2 regions of the Actinacidiphila sp. ITFR-21 genome follow, and region 1 is predicted to be linked to the other one. Evidence: riboswitches for the same ligand, from Rfam matches in the RefSeq annotation. Region 1 holds a riboswitch; the other holds the start of a gene.

Region 1 (7,737 bases):
ACCACGCGCTGGCCGAGACCGCCGAGGCCCCGACGGCCGGCCGGCCGGGGCGGGCCGACCTGGTCTACGGCTTCTTCACCTCCGGCACCACCGGTCTGCCCAAGTGCACGCTCAACGTGCACAAGGGCCTGCTCAACCGGTTCCTCTTCATGACCCGCAGCTTCGGGGCCGGGCATGTCTCGCTGCAGAACAGCCGGTCGGTCTTCGACTCGTCGCTGTGGCAGCTGCTGTGGCCGCTGACCATGGGCGGCAGCGTCGTCATGCCCCGCCGCGACGGCCTGCTCGACCTGGAGCGGACCATCGACCAGATCAGCCGGCACGGTGTGACGATCACCGACTTCGTACCGTCGATCTTCACCGTCTTCGTCGACCTGCTCGCCTCCGACCAGCGGCTCGCCGCGTCGGTCGGCTCGCTGCGCAACGTGCTGCTGGGCGGGGAGGCGATCAACGTGGACGCGGTGCGCAGGTTCCACGAGCTGCTGCCCGGCCGGGCCGTCACCAACACCTACGGTCCCACCGAGGCGTCGATAGGCAGCGTGTTCCACACCCTCACCGCCCTCAGCGGCGAGGAGATACCGATCGGCCGGCCCATCGACAACACGTCCGCGGTGGTCGTGGACGACTCCCTGCGCCGGCTGGGCACCGGCGAGACGGGCGAGGTCCTGATCGGCGGCGACTGTCTGGGGCTGGGCTATCTGAACGACCCCGAGCGGACCGCGGCCGCGTTCATCACCAACCCCTTCCCCGACATCCCCGGCGAGCGCCTGTACCGCACCGGCGACCTGGCGCAGTTCCGCGCCGACGGCTGCCTGTACTTCGTGGGCCGGCGCGACGACCAGGTCAAGGTGCGCGGCGTGCGCATCGAGCCCGCGGAGGTGGAGCGGGCGCTGCGGGCGCTGCCCGACGTCCAGGACGTCCGCATCGTCGTGCAGGGCGAGGCCGACCGCATGATGCTCATCGCGGCCGTCGTCGCCGGCGACGGGTTCGACCCGGCGGACGCCAGGTCCCGCGCCCGCGCACTGCTTCCGGCCGAACTCGTCCCCGACCGGTTCGTACGGATCGCCGCGATGCCGTTGTCCCCCAACGGCAAGGCGGACCGCGGCGCCCTGACCCGGCTGCTCGAAACGCCCGACCCGGCGGCCTCCCCGGTCCCGGCCGGCGACGGGCAGGCCGCGGCGGGCGACCTGGAGCAGACCGTGCGCGCGCTGTGGGCCGAACTCCTCGGCGGCGACATCGGCTCCCAGGACAGCTTCTTCGACGCGGGCGGCACCTCGCTCAGCGCCCAGCGGCTGGCCCTGCGCCTGCGCGACCTGTTCGGCCTGCGCGTCTCCGTACGCGACATCGCCGAGGCCCACACCGTCCAGGCGCAGGCCCGGCTGATCGCCCAGGACGGCCCGGTCCGCGACCGCGCCGCCCTGTACCGCGACATGCTCGCCGACGCGGCGCTCGCACAGCGGGCGGGTGACGGCGCGGCGGACCCGGCGGACCCGGCGCCCGTGCGCCCTTCCGGTCCCCGGCGCCTGCTGCTCACCGGCGGCACCGGCTTCATCGGCGTCCACCTGCTCGACGAGCTGTTACGGTCCACCCGGGCCACCGTCACCTGCCTGGTCAACGCCCCCGACGACGAGGCGGCCCGCGCCCGGCTCGACGCCCGCGCCCGCCACTACGGACTGGCCGTGCGCAGCGGCACCCCCCGGGTCCGGGTCGTGCGGGGCGACCTCGCGGCCGAGCGGTTCGGGCTGTCGCCGGCCGCCTTCCAGGAGCTCGCCGACGGCACCGACGCCGTCGTCCACTCGGGCGCCGAGGTCAACCTCGTCTACCCCTACCAGCGGCTGCGCGCGGTCAACGTGCTCGGCACCCGTGAGGTGATCCGCCTGGCCACCGCCGGGACGGGTCCCGCGCGGCCCGTCCACCACCTGTCGACGCTCGGCATCTTCCCCCGGACCGGGGCCGTGCCCGACGAGGACTCCTTCCCCTCCGTCGAGGACGTGCCGGACGACGGCTACGGCCAGAGCAAGTGGGTCGCCGAGGCCATGCTGCGGGACGCGCGCCGCCGGTACGGCCTGCCGGTGAGCCTCTACCGGATGGGCGAGGTGATGCCGAACACGCGCACCGGGGTCTTCAGCCACGGCGGCAGCCTGGCCGAGTTCCTGCTGGACGCGTCCGTCGAACTCGGCGTCACCTTCGGCACCGGCGCGCTCGGCGACTTCACCCCGGTCGACAACGTCAGCCGCCTCATCGCGACCGCCGTCCGCGACAGCCGCGTGGGGCAGACCTTCCACGTCGTGCAGCGCGAGTCGACCCGCCTGGACGACCTGCTCGGCCACGTCGCCGCCCGGTTCGGCCTGCGGAGCGTCGACTACGCGGAGTTCCGGCGGCGCGTCGCCGAACAGGACTCGCCGCTGCTCCAGCGGCTCGCCGCGGTGCTGCCCGACCCCGCCGCGGGCCCGCGGACCCTGACCGAGCTCTTCCGCGACGTGCCCTCCCCCGACGTCAGCCGCAACTGCCACGAGTTCGTCGACTCCGCGGCCGTCGAGTGGATCCCCCTGGACTCCGAGGTCTTCCACCACTACGCGGCGGCCCTGCGACCGCCGTCGGCCGCCCGCCGTGAGGACCTGCGGCTGCTCGGCAGGGCGGAGATGACCTCCTGATCCCCTGACAGCCGCGCCTCGGGGCCGGCGCACCGGTGGAAACACGTCGACGGCGGCCGGAATGCCGCCGAGAAGCGATCCGGTGTTCCGGCCCGCGAAGCCGAATTGTTGCACCGGTGTTGCGGTAATACCGGGGCGGAACGCGGTGGCCGGGCGGCATACGGCCACCGCGAATCGGTGTGCGCCGAATTCCCCCCGAACTCTTGCCCCGCCGCCCCGCACGGGGCTATCTTCCTGCCGACAGGTGATGAGTGTCAGCGTTCGGCCCTGGCCTGCTGACCGGCAACCCTCCTCCGCGGCGGGGTGCTCCAGGTGAACACCCGGCCGTGCCGCAGGGGCCCGGCAAGCGCGAGACCGGCGGGCGGTGCGCCCGCCGCCAAGTGGAGGTGCTGACGATGGGTGAGCGGCAGACGTCGCGGCCCGAAGGTCGCAGCGCCGTACGGGCGTTCCGGAGCTCCTCCCGTCGTCACATCGACCTTCAGCGCGTCGCCGCCGCTCTCTGTCCCGGGCTGCCCGCCGGCCGCTGACACGGCGCGGCCGCCCCGGGCGGGCAACATGCCGCCACCGGGCCGGACCTGACGGCGGCTCCGGCCGCGGCCCGGCGGGCACGGCACGGCCCGCGCGGCACGCACGGTAGCCGGTCGGCGCGGGATCACGCCGGCCGGCCCGGCGTACCTCCCCGGCGATCCCCCGCGGAACCGTATCCCGTACGCGGCGCGGTGAGCACCGACGGATTCGGCCGCCTGCCGCGCCTGACACGCCCAGTCGCCTTCCCGGAAAATCCGGTGCCCCGCGGTCGATGACGTCCGCGTGAACGCGTGTGCTTTCTCCCGCCGACCCGGAAACCGGTCGCGCGAACAGATCTCCGTACGCATGCGGCTGCCATTGGAGCCGGTCCGCAAATCCGCCATGCCCGAATACCGGACAGGATTCCCGAACCATGAGTGACGACATTCCGCAGACGCCACAACCCGGCGACGCGAACCCCGAACCACCGCAGCCCGGCCTCGTCGAGGCGAACGTCGACCTCGACGCCGCCAAAAGCGTCTCCCGGCGCCGCCTGCTCACCTTCGGCGCCGTCGGCGTGGGCGCCGCCGCTGCAGCCGGCCTGGGCAGCTGGGCCTTCATCAGGAGCGACACGAAGGACAGCGGCACCGCCGACGGCCTCACCGTGACGAGGTCGTGGGCCGACCGGCAGCTGACCGTCACCGCCCCCAGCGGCGTCTGCGACGCGCCGCTGATCGTCGCCTACGAGAAGGGCTTCTTCCGGGACGCCGGGCTGAACGTCGTCCTGAAGAAGACCGGCACCGACGAGGACGCCACCGCCGCCGTCGGCTCGGGCAAGTACATAGCGACCAACGGCATCTTCTTCAACTTCCTCGGCCCGATCTACAACGGCACCCCGGTCAAGCTGTCCGGCGGGCTGCACCACGGCTGCCTCGACCTCTACGCCCGCAACGACGGCTCGGTGCCCACCGTGGCCGCGCTCAAGGGCCGGAAGATCGGCGTGAGCAGCCTGCAGGGCTCGGCGCCCAACTTCTTCTCCCTCGACCTGCTCGACGCCGGCATCAACTCCAGTCCGGCGGCCAAGCAGGTCGAGTGGGTCGTCATCGAACAGGACCTCCTACCGAAGGCGCTCCAGGACAAAAAGGTCGACGCCATCGCGACCGCCGGCGGCTTCCTGCCGATCATCCAGGGGGTCAAGGACGGCTGGGCAAAGGAACTCTCCGACAACCGCGACCTGAGCCGCAACGCCTCCTACCCGTGCTGCGCGGTCGCCCTGAACGAGACCTTCGTCAGCCAGGACCCGGTCACCGCCGCCAGGCTGGTCAACGCCTGGGCGCGCGGCTCGCGCTACGTGGGGGCGAACCTGCAGGAGACCGCCGAGATCGAGTCCGGCAGGCACTACGTCCCGGACACGGCGGCCAACATCCTGCCGGTGCTGCAGACCCTCACCTTCGACCCCTCGCCCAAGAACCTGCAGCGGGTCCTCGAGCCGGGCATCGACAAGTTCATCCACACCGGCTTCCTCCCCGCCGGTACCGACGCCCGGGCGCTGGCCGACAAGGTCTTCGTCAACCTCGGTCTCGACTTCTGAGGAAGACCATGGACCCCACCACGCTCAACGCCGTCCCGGCCGCCACCCCGGCGGCGGCCGGGACGGCGGCCCCCACCGGGACGACCGTCCAGGGCGCGGCGCGTATCCACGCGGCCCTGGAGAAGGTCACCCACCCGGTCCGCGTCAACCCGGTCCTCACCGGCGCCGGCGTCCTCGCCTGGGCCGCCTTCAGTACGATCACCGAGGTCGTGCACGACAGTCCGGGACTGCCGCTGCGCGACAGCGCCGCCGTCCGCGCCACCACGGACTTCACCGCGATCGTCGGGGCGGCCGTCGCCGGGCTCGCGGTGGTGCTGTGGGCGCTCAGCGGCATCCGCGGGCGGCTGGGCGCCCGCGCGGCCGCCCGTGTCGCACACGGTTCGGCGTGGCTGTTCGGCTCGGCCGTCTGGGCGATCTTCTGGGAGATCTCCACCGCCAAGACCAACGCGCTGTCCACCCCGTACTTCGACGCCCCCCAGGAGATCCTCGACCACCTGTGGAACGACAGGGGGATCCTCGCCGACAGCCTCGGCAACTCGCTCCAGCTGCTCACGCTCGGCTTCGTCCTCGGCCTGCTCGCCGGTCTGACCACCGGGGTGGTGATCGGCTGGTGGCAGCAGGCCAACTACTGGGTGCACCCGATCCTGATGTTCCTCGGGCCGGTGCCGACGCTGGCCTGGGTACCGGTCATCTTCGTGCTGTTCCCGAGCGCCTACAGCGGCGCGGTGTTCCTGATCGCGGTCAGTGTGTGGTTCCCGATCACGGTGCTGACCCGGGCCGGCATCGTGAGCATTCCCCGCTCGTACTACGACGTGACGCAGACCCTGGGCGCCAAGAGCTGGTTCCTGCTGCTGCGGGTGAGCCTGCCGGCCGCGCTGCCGAGCATCTTCACCGGCGCCTTCATGGCGCTGGGCTCGTCCTTCGTGAGCCTCACGGTGGCGGAGAACTTCGGGGTGAACTCCGGACTCGGCTGGTACCTGAACTGGCAGAAGAGCTGGGGCGACTTCCCCGGCCTCTATGCCGGCATCGTCGTCCTGGTGGTCGTCTGCGGTGTGCTGCTGACCCTGCTGTTCCGGCTGCGCGGCTGGGTGCTGCGCTGGGAGAAGGAGCTGACCCGATGGTGACGACCGGCGCGGGTGCCGCGATCGACCTGCGCAACGTCACGCAGGCGTTCCGCAACGGCAGCAGCGACCTTCCCGTCCTCGACGACGTCTCCCTCTCGGTCAGGCCCGGTGAGTTCGTCGCGCTCGTCGGCCCGAGCGGTTCGGGCAAGTCGACGCTGATCCGGCTGCTCGCCGGGCTCGACAGGCCGCTGTTCGGTTCGGTGCGGGTGGGCGGCGAGCCGGTGACGGCTCCGGACCCGAGCCGGGCGCTCGTCTTCCAGGACCCGACGCTGCTGCCGTGGCGCACGGTCCGCGGCAACGTGGCGATCGGCCCGCAGGCGCGGCGGGCCCGCGCCGGGGCGAAGGCGCGGATCGACGACGCGCTCGCCCTGGTCGGGCTGACCGACTTCGCCGACGCCTGGCCCGCGCAGCTCTCCGGCGGCATGGCGCAGCGGGCCGCGCTCGCCCGCGCGCTCGTCAACGACCCGTCCGTACTGCTGCTGGACGAACCACTCGGCAGGCTCGACGCCCTCACCCGCCGTGTCCTGCAGGGCGAGCTGCTGCGGCTGTGGCGGGAGCGGGGCTTCACCGCCGTCCTCATCACCCACGACGTCAGCGAAGCACTCGTGCTGGCCGACCGGCTGGTCGTCCTCTCGCCGCGTCCGGCCCGGATCCGCGAGGTCGTCGAGGTCGGTCTCGACCGCCCCCGCGACCAGTCCGCGCCGGAGTTCGTCGGTCTGCGCGCGCGGATCCTGGCGCTGCTGGACGAGGAGGCCACGACGCCGCCGGACGAACTCCGGGAAACCCGCTGACCCGCGGGTCCACCCGCCCACCGACCCCACCGACCCCACCGACCCCACCGACGGAATCAGGCACGATGTCCCAGCACACGAAGTCCCTCGTCGTGATCATGTCCGCCGCCGCCGCGATGGTGCTCGGCGCGGCCGGACCGGCCGCCGCGCACGTCGGCGTCACGTCGTCGAGCGCCACGGGCGGCAGCAGCGCGGTGCTGACGTTCACGGTGCCCGCCGAGTCGGCGACCGCTCACACGGTCGGGCTGACCGTGCACCTGCCGACCACCACCCCGTTCACCTCCGTGCTCGGCGCACCCGCCCCCGGCTGGACCGTTCGGCTCACCCGGACCACGCTCGCCGTGCCGCTTCAGGACGACGACGGTGACAGCGTCACCTCGGCCGTGACCGAGGTGACCTGGACGGCCACCGGCGGCGGGCTGGCGCCCGGCCAGTTCGGCCAGTTCCTGCTGTCGGTCGGCCCGCTGCCGGCCGACGGCACCCTGTACCTGCCGACCGTCCAGCGCTACTCGGACGGTACGCAGGTGGACTGGGTGCAGCAGGCGCAGGGGGAAGCCGAACCCGAGCACCCGGCCCCGAGTGTGGTCATCACCCCGGCCGCGGCGGCGGCAACCGCCTCGGGCGGCTCGGGGGACGGCTGGGGCATCGGCCTGGGAGCGGCGGGCATCGTGCTGGCGCTGTCGGCGGGCGCCGTGGGCGGCGCGGCCCTGACCCGCGCCCGGCACGGCGCGGCCCGACCGGCCGTCGACGGCGGCGCGGGCCCACCGCGGGTCGACGACGGCGCGGGCCCGACCCGTACCCCCTCGTGAGCAGGCGGTCGGCGCGGCGGTGCGCGCTCACCCTCCTCGCCCTGCTCGGCACGCTCACCGGGCTGGCGCTCGCGGCCCCGCCCGCCTCGGCGCACGCCTACGTGATCGCGACCACCCCGTCGGACGGCACGGAGGTGCGCACGCCCCCGGCCGGCATCCGGGTCACCTTCGACGAGCCGGTCACCCTGCCCGCCGCCAAGGGGGCGACCAGTGTCGTCGACGCGGCGGGCAGGGACGTAAGCAGCGGCTCGGTGCGCCTGCTCG
Region 2 (7,737 bases), 1.4 Mb from region 1:
CGCTCGCCGCGATCATCCGCCGCAACGCCGCCGCGCTGCGCCCGCCGTCCCGCCCGGCCGCCCGGACGCTGCTCGCGGCGGAGGCCGCGGTACCCGGCCTGCGGGACGTGATAGCCGCGCAACTTCCGGGCGGCCGACCCTCGTTGGCGACGGCGGCCGGCCGGCTGGCGATCAGCCAGCGGACCCTGCAGCGCCGCTTGGGCGAGGTCGGCACCACCTGGCGGGCCGAGGTGGACGCGGTACGGCGCGAGCAGTCCGCCGGACTGCGCCGTGAGGGCGGCGGTCCGGCCCAGCTCGCGAGCCGGCTGGGCTTCGCCGAACCGCGTTCGCTGCGGCGCGCGATGCGCCGCTGGGACGCCGAGGGGCACCCCGGCGCGGACCCGGGTATCGGCTGACCTGGTCCGGCCCGGCCGCGGGGGCGCGCGTCGCGGTTCCGCGCGCCTGAAATCCCGGCGTTCGGGAGGACGGAAGGCAACGGTGCCACTAGCCTGAGTCGCCAGCAGGGTCGGTGACGTCGGAGCCTGGAGGGCCGGATGGACCCAGAGCCCGCACAGACGGCGGAAGTCGTACGGTCAGGCGGTCGGCCGGGGGAGCAGCTGGCCCGGTTACTGGCCCGCGCCGAGAACGGCACCCGGATCGCGCGGCAACTCGCTGAGGCGCGGTTCGCGTTGATGCACTACTGCGGTCTCCAGTCCTGCCGGCACGCCAAGGGGCCGCCGCGCGGGCTGGACCGCAGGACGTACCGCCATAGTTTCCTGCTGCCCGACGGCGAGGTCCTGGTGCTGTGGGAGCTGGAGCACAACACCGGCCCCGACGGCCGGGTGCGGCACGCGGTGTTCGCCGACCGCGACGACATGGCGCTCGCCGAGTGGGCGGTGGACACAGCCTTCGGCGGCGCCGGCGGCCCGGCCGAACTGCCGTCGGACCCCTGGCCGTTGCCCGGTGGGACGGCCGGGCCGGCGGTCCCCGGCGAACCGGACCCGGCCGACGAACCACCGGTCCCGGGCCGGGAGGCCTACCGCCGCGCGTACACCGAGAACCGGTCGCCCGAGCACGCCCGGCGGCTGCTGCGCCGGGCCAGCAACGCCAACGCGCCCGGCGAGGACGTGCTGCTGCAGCTGCACGCGGCCATCGCGCACGACATCAGCATCGTCACCCGGCGCAGTTCGGTGATCGGGGGCCGACTGGTCTCCTGGGCACTGTACGAGCACGCCTTCCTGCTGCTGGACGGCGGCGAGCTGAGCCTGTGGGAGATCGACCACACCCGTACCCCGGACGGCCACCCGGTGTGCGAGGTCTACCCGTCCCGGGACGCCGCCCTGGACACCGCGGTCCGCCGGATCGAGGCGGGCGGGGCCGGCGGGTAGCGGCGGGCCGCCGGCCGGGTGACGCCGCGGGGGCCGGCCGCCCCCGCGGCGTCACGCCGCCGCGGCGGTCAGAAGGTGGCGGGCGGGTTGACCTGCGAGGCGGTGACGCCGGTACCGGCCACGTCCCACTTGGCGAAGATCTTCGCGTAGTCGCCGGACGCGATCAGCTTGTTGACCGCGTCGGACAGTGCCTTGGCGATCGGCGAGCCCTTGGCGGTGACGAACCCGACCGGCGTGGTGCTGATCTGGCCGAGGTACTTGGTGTTCGGCACGTGGGTCGCGTCGTACTTCAGGCTGAGCGTCGGGCCGAAGTAGATGTCCACCTTGCCGTTGGCCAGGCCGAGGAAGATCGGCGCGCTGTCGGTGAAGTACTGGACCTTGTACGGCTTCTTGCCGACCCCGGCGCACTTGGAGGCGCCGTCGGTGAGGATCTGCTGGAAGGTCGACCCCGGGCTGGTGGCGATCGTCAGCCCGCACAGGTCGGTGAGCTGCGTGGCGGAGTCGATCGGTACGTCCTTGGCGCCCAGGAAGGACTGGCCGTCGTTGAGGTAGGTCGCGAAGTCGACCACCTCCTCGCGGGCCTTGGTGACGCCGAAGTTGTCCTGGCCGACGTCGTACTTGGCGTTCTGGACGCCGGGGATCACCGTGGGGAAGGTGCCGTACTCCACGTTCCAGGTGACGCCGAGCACCTTGGCGACGGCGTTGCGCAGGTCGACGTCGAGGCCGATGGGGTCGCCGTCGGAGTTCTCGCCGCCGTGCGGCAGGCCGGAGACGCCGGGCGTCTGGGTGGTGCCGAGGGTCAGCTTGCCGGCGGCGCGGATCTTGGCGGGCAGCTCCGCGTTCAGCGTCGGGTCGGTGGCGACGGCGGAGACGACGTCCTGGTCCGGGATGGCGGTGGAGGCGGCCGACGTGGCCGGGGCGGCGGCGGTCGTGGCGCCGGTACCGGAGGGCGCGGCCGAGCCGGAGTCGTCGGAGGAGCTGCCGCAGGCGACCAGCAGGGTCAGTCCCACGGCTGCCGCGGCGGTGGCCGCGGCCAGGCGCGGTACGCGGCGGCTGGAGCGTCTTTCGGTGGTCACGGGATTGCCTCTCGCACGGTGGTCGGTCCCGGTGCGGGACGTGGCGGGCACCGGGACGGGGGAAGAGAAGAGAAAAGGGGGGCGGCCGGGCGGGGATCCGGTCGCGCGACTGCCCGCAGCACCACGAGGGGCCGCCGGAGCGGGCCCCGGCCGGCCGCGCGGCGACGGCGGGCGGGAAGGAACGGGAGCGGTACGGAGCCGGAGCGCCGGGACCGGACCGGACCAAACCGGGCCGGTCGCGGGCGGGTCCTCAGACGGTCAGCGGGCCCGGGGACGTCTCGGTACCCGGACACAGGGCGCTGCTGACCCGCAGCAGGTCGACATGGCGGCGGACCACAAGGACCGGGAACGCACCACGCGGGCGTGCCGCGTGCCGGCAGTGCCGTATGTCCATGTCCGTCCCCTCGTTCCCCTCGGTCCCGTCGGGCCCTTGGGGGCACCGCGCTTACGGGACGTCCGTGTCCCGTCGGGTCGTCACCTGGAGCACCCCGCCGCGGAGGAGGGTTGCTGGTCAGCCAGCCAGGGCTGCGCGCTGACGCTCGTAACCAGGGGTCACGTTAACCGCCCGGCGACTTTCGGACAATCCCCGCGGGAGCGACGAACGTCACTGTCCGGGCCCCCCGGGGCACGCGTACCGGCCGCCGCACCGGGGAAACGGTCGTGGGGCGGCCGGTGTTCGGCCGGTGGGGGATTGTGTCCGGCGGCGTCGCGGAGTTACGGTGCTGGCAGGTCATGAGTGTCAGCGACAAGCCCTGGCTCGCTGAACGGCAACCCTCCTCCGCGGCGGGGTGCTCCAGGTGACGACCGGGCGGGACCGAAGACGGCTCCGCAAGCGCGGGCTCGAGCGGGTGCGAGCCGATCGAGGCGGAGGTGACGTGGTGCGGGAAAACCCTGGGCGGTTCATGACCACCGTTGCCATGTACTCACGGCGTCACATCGACCTCCAGCGCGTCGCCGGCGCGCTGTGTCCGGGTCAGCCGACGGCCGCCCTGCGGCCCACCGCATCCCCGCCCGCGCCGCTTCCCCGCTGCCTTCGGCGCTCCTAGCCCCCGCCGGTCGGGGGCGGCCGGAACCCCGACCCCGACCCGCTCGGCCCGCCGGACGCGGCACCGGACCCCCGGCGCCGACGGTGAGGCCGGCACCCGCGCGGGCCACTTCGACCGCCCCGCCCTGCCCCGCCCACTGCCACGCCGCGGCCCGAGCGCCCCGCGCGAAGCCCCAAGGAGGCCCGCCCGCATGAGCAGACCCCGCAAGCAGATCCACCTCGCGGCCCACTTCCCCGGCGTCAACAACACCACGGTGTGGAGCGACCCGGCGGCCGGCAGCCAGATCGAGTTCAGCTCCTTCGCGCACCTGGCCCGTACCGCCGAGCGGGCCAGGTTCGACTTCCTGTTCCTGGCCGAGGGCCTGCGGCTGCGCGAGCAGGGCGGCGAGATCTACGACCTGGACGTGGTGGGACGCCCCGACACCTTCACCGTCCTCGCCGCGCTGGCCGCCGTCACCGACCGGCTGGGACTGGCCGGGACGATCAACTCCACCTTCAACGAACCGTACGAGGTGGCCCGCCAGTTCGCCTCCCTGGACCACCTGTCGGCCGGACGCGCCGCCTGGAACGTCGTCACCTCCTGGGACGCCTTCACCGGCGAGAACTTCCGCCGCGGCGGCTTCCTCGCCCAGGACGACCGCTACGAGCGGGCCCGGCAGTTCCTGGAGGCGACGTGGAAGCTGTTCGACTCCTGGCGCGGTGACGAGATCATCGCCGACAAGGAGTCCGGCCGGTTCCTGGCCGCGCCGGGTCCCGGGCGCTTCGACCATCACGCCGACCACTTCGACGTCTCCGGCCACTTCAACGTGCCGCGCAGCCCGCAGGGCCGCCCGGTGGTCTTCCAGGCCGGCGACTCCGAGCAGGGCCGGGAGTTCGCGGCGTCGGCTGCGGACGTCATCTTCACCCGGCACGGCACCCTGGAGGCGGGAAAGGCGTTCTACGCCGACGTCAAGGGCCGGCTGGCGAAGTACGGGCGCTCCCCCGAGGAGCTGCTGGTACTGCCGGGCATCACCTTCGTCCTGGGCGACACCGAGGCGGAGGCGCACGAGAGGGCGGATGTGGTCCGGCACCAGCAGGTCAGCGGGCAGACCGCGATCAAGTTCCTGGAGCAGCTGTGGAACCGCGACCTGAGCGCGTACGACCCCGACGGGCCGCTGCCCGCGGTCGATCCGCTGGTCGGCGAGAACACCATCGCGCGGGGCCGGGCCGGCGTGGGCAAGCGCGACCCGCTGCCGATCGCGGCGCAGTGGCGGGCGCTGGCCGAGGAGAAGAAGCTCTCGATCCGGGAACTAGTCGTCGAGCTGACCAGGCGGCAGGTCTACGTCGGCACCCCGGAGCAGGTGGCACGAACCCTCGACGAGTTCGTGCAGGCCGACGCGGGTGACGGCTTCATCCTCGCGCCGCACCTGACGCCCGGCGGGCTCGACGAGTTCGCCGACACCGTCGTCCCGCTGCTCCAGGAACGCGGCGTCTTCCGCACCGAGTACACGGGCGACACCCTCCGGGACCACCTGGGTCTCAGGGCGGCCGGCGCTCCGGCGGCAGCCGCCCCCACCGTCACCACCAGCACCGACGAGCACGCCGACCGGGTGCGTTCGTACCAGCCGCAGGCCAAGGAGTGGAGCAAGCGATGACCGCGGCCCGAGCGCAGCACAGGGAAGACCGCCACGAACGCCTCGGCCTACGGCCGGCGGGTCGGCCGCCGAAGCCGCAGACGCACGGTCCGGGGGACGGCCAGGGCGTCCGGGCGGACGGGCGTACGCTGGAGCCGGCGGAGTTGCGGCGGGTGTTCGGGACCTTCCCGACCGGTGTCACCGCTGTCGCCGCGCTGGTCGACGGGGTGCCCGTGGGCCTGGCCGCCAACTCCTTCACCTCGGTGTCCCTCGACCCGCCGCTGGTGTCCGTCTGCGTGGCGCACACCTCGACCACCTGGCCGGTGCTCAGGGACCGCGCCCGGCTCGGCGTCAGTGTGCTCGGCGCCCACCAGGAGCGCGCCTGCGCGCAGCTCGCGGGCCGCGGCGGCGACCGGTTCGCGGGCCTGGACTGGCACGCCACCGACGACGGCGCGGTACTGCTGGCCGGCGCCAGCGCCTGGTTCGACTGCGCCGTCGAGCAGCACATACGGGCCGGCGACCACGACATCGTGCTGCTGCGGATCCACGAACTGGGCGCCGACCACGCCGTCGCGCCCCTGGTCTTCCACGCCAGCCGTTTCCGGCGTCTCGAAGAGGCCGCCGACCGGGCCCACCCTCCGAAGGAGTAGTCGACATGACCGCGCAGACCCAGGAACTCGACCGGGCGGACTTCGTCCAGCAGTGGCAGGAGTGGCAGGCCGGGCGCGAGCGCGTGCTGGGCGACCCGCACGGCTTCCTCGCCATCACCAGCCTGAACTGGCTCGACGCCACTCCTACCCGTTTCCCCGACGCACCCGGTGCCTGGTCCACCACCGAGGAGGGCGTGGTGGTGGAGCTGGCCGAGGGCGAGGAGCTGACCCTGGACGGGCGGACGCTGCGCGGCCGGCACGGTTTCGGTGAGATCGCCGAGCGGGCGAGCCTGTACCCCGCGGCGGGGGACGCGGTGATCGAGATCGCCAAGCGCGGCGGCCACGACATCCTGCGCCCCCGCCACCCGGAGAACGGACTGCGGGTCGGCTTCTCCGCCACCCCCGCGTACGAGCCCGACCCGCGCTGGGCCCGCACCGGCCGCTTCGTGCCGTTCGACGTGCCGCGGCCGGTGACGGTCGGCGCGGCCGTCGAGGGGCTCCAGCACGTCTACGACGCCCCGGGCCAGGTGGAGTTCGACCTGGACGGCGCCACCTACCGGCTGACCGCCTTCAACGGCCACGCCCCCGGCAGTCTGCTCGTGCTGTTCACCGACGCCACCTCCGGCGTGACGACGTACGCGGCCAACCGGTCGCTGTCCGTCGGCACCCCCGACGCGGAGGGCACCGTGGTCGTCGACTTCAACCGCGCGTCCAACCTGCCCTGCGCCTACACCGACCTCGCCACCTGCCCGCTCCCCCCGGCCGGGAACAGGCTCCCGGTCGCGGTCGAGGCGGGCGAGAAGATCCCGTACGAGCGGGCGGGCGGCCAGTAGCCCGCGCGGGGCCCGTCCAGGAGCCCACCGGCCCGGGTGGTCGGACGGCCCGGTGGTCGGACGGCCCGGTGGATCCGGGCGACCGGCCCGGCGCCGTATCTTCCGGTCGGTGGCGGGCGGTCCGGCTGCCGGCGGAGACGGGGGCGGAGACGGGGGCGGAGACGGGGGCGGAGACGGGGGCGGAGACGGGGCCGGAGTCAGCCGCGGCGCGGCCGCGGGTCCGCTCGGGGGCGCCGCTCCTCCTCCACGGTGAAGGCGGTCAGCGACAGCCGGGACAGCGGCGGCACCGGGCCGGTCCGTCCCGCGCGGCGCCAGGCGATGGCCACGGTCAGCCGGACCGTCTTCCCGGCCGCGTACAGCAGCAGCGCGGCGAGCGGGAGCTCGGCGAACGCGGCGGTGAGCACCGATCCGGTCGGGGCGCCGCCGTTCCAGTCCAGCACGATGTCGAACCAGGCGTCGCAGCACAGCAGGGTGGCGGTCGCCACCGCGGACGGCACGAAGATCCGCAGCCGCCGCCACGCGCTCAGCGCGGTGACGCCGTTCGCGGCGATCAGGGCGGCGTCGAAACCGACTCAGGCCAGGCGCCACTGGTCGACCTCGTGACGGGCTGGCAGGCTCGCCGAGAGGTAGGCGATCCAGGGGACCAGGAAGAGGAGACTGCCGGTCACGACGACGAGGAACAGCCGGCGCAGGGGGCGCAGGTGCGGATCGTCCGGGGCGGGGACCTCTGGCTGCATGCCGTTCACTGTGCCGGATCGCCGCGCGGCGAGAGAGCTCCGGCCGGCGGTTTCCAGGCCGTTTCACATGGTCGGCGGCATACGGGTGCCCGTCGGAACGGAGCCCCCGGAGACTCGGCCGCGGCGCTCCGGCGCGGGGCCGGGCGCCGCCGCCGCGGATCCCCGGTGGGGCCGGTGAGGCCGCGCGGCGGCGCGCTCCACCGGGCCGGTCGCGGCCCGCCGCGGCCGCCCGCCCCGCCGCGGCCGCTCTGTCCCCCGCGGCTGCCCGGTGCGCCGGACGCCCGGTGCCGCGCCCCGGCGCACGGCGGGCGCGCACCGGCCGTACGGTGTCCGCTGGTCGGCGGTCGGGCGCGCGGTGGCGGTCTTTGTGGCGGGTGCGGGGAATGACGGCGTGGCGTGCTCCGGGGTGCGGCGCC

Evidence for each region. A riboswitch is a leader RNA that binds a small molecule or an ion and turns the genes downstream of it on or off. The one in region 1 is predicted to bind S-adenosylmethionine.
Region 2: it holds a riboswitch for S-adenosylmethionine, as region 1 does, so the genes downstream of both, RLT57_RS33585 (putative leader peptide) here and RLT57_RS33435 (putative leader peptide) in region 1, are expected to answer to the same signal.

The regions. Positions count from the first base shown of each region.
Region 1 covers NZ_CP134605.1:4,956,501-4,964,237, reverse strand. Annotated here, with positions in the region: gene RLT57_RS22330 (non-ribosomal peptide synthetase) at 1-2,651, shown strand, start outside; SAM riboswitch class IV at 2,895-3,006, shown strand; gene RLT57_RS33435 (putative leader peptide) at 3,047-3,178, shown strand; gene RLT57_RS22325 (ABC transporter substrate-binding protein) at 3,592-4,749, shown strand; gene RLT57_RS22320 (ABC transporter permease) at 4,758-5,873, shown strand; gene RLT57_RS22315 (ABC transporter ATP-binding protein) at 5,867-6,664, shown strand; gene RLT57_RS22310 (YcnI family copper-binding membrane protein) at 6,730-7,473, shown strand; gene RLT57_RS22305 (copper resistance protein CopC) at 7,470-7,737, shown strand, end outside.
Region 2 covers NZ_CP134605.1:6,391,069-6,398,805, reverse strand. Annotated here, with positions in the region: gene RLT57_RS28325 (AraC family transcriptional regulator) at 1-395, shown strand, start outside; gene RLT57_RS28320 (DUF6227 family protein) at 534-1,367, shown strand; gene RLT57_RS28315 (ABC transporter substrate-binding protein) at 1,436-2,443, opposite strand; gene RLT57_RS33585 (putative leader peptide) at 2,694-2,837, opposite strand; SAM riboswitch class IV at 2,880-2,990, opposite strand; SAM riboswitch class IV at 3,172-3,284, shown strand; gene RLT57_RS33580 (putative leader peptide) at 3,346-3,489, shown strand; gene RLT57_RS28310 (NtaA/DmoA family FMN-dependent monooxygenase) at 3,680-5,122, shown strand; gene RLT57_RS28305 (flavin reductase family protein) at 5,119-5,751, shown strand; gene RLT57_RS28300 (DUF1684 domain-containing protein) at 5,757-6,584, shown strand; gene RLT57_RS28295 (hypothetical protein) at 6,782-7,081, opposite strand; gene RLT57_RS28290 (hypothetical protein) at 7,157-7,321, opposite strand; gene RLT57_RS28285 (hypothetical protein) at 7,385-7,737, opposite strand, start outside.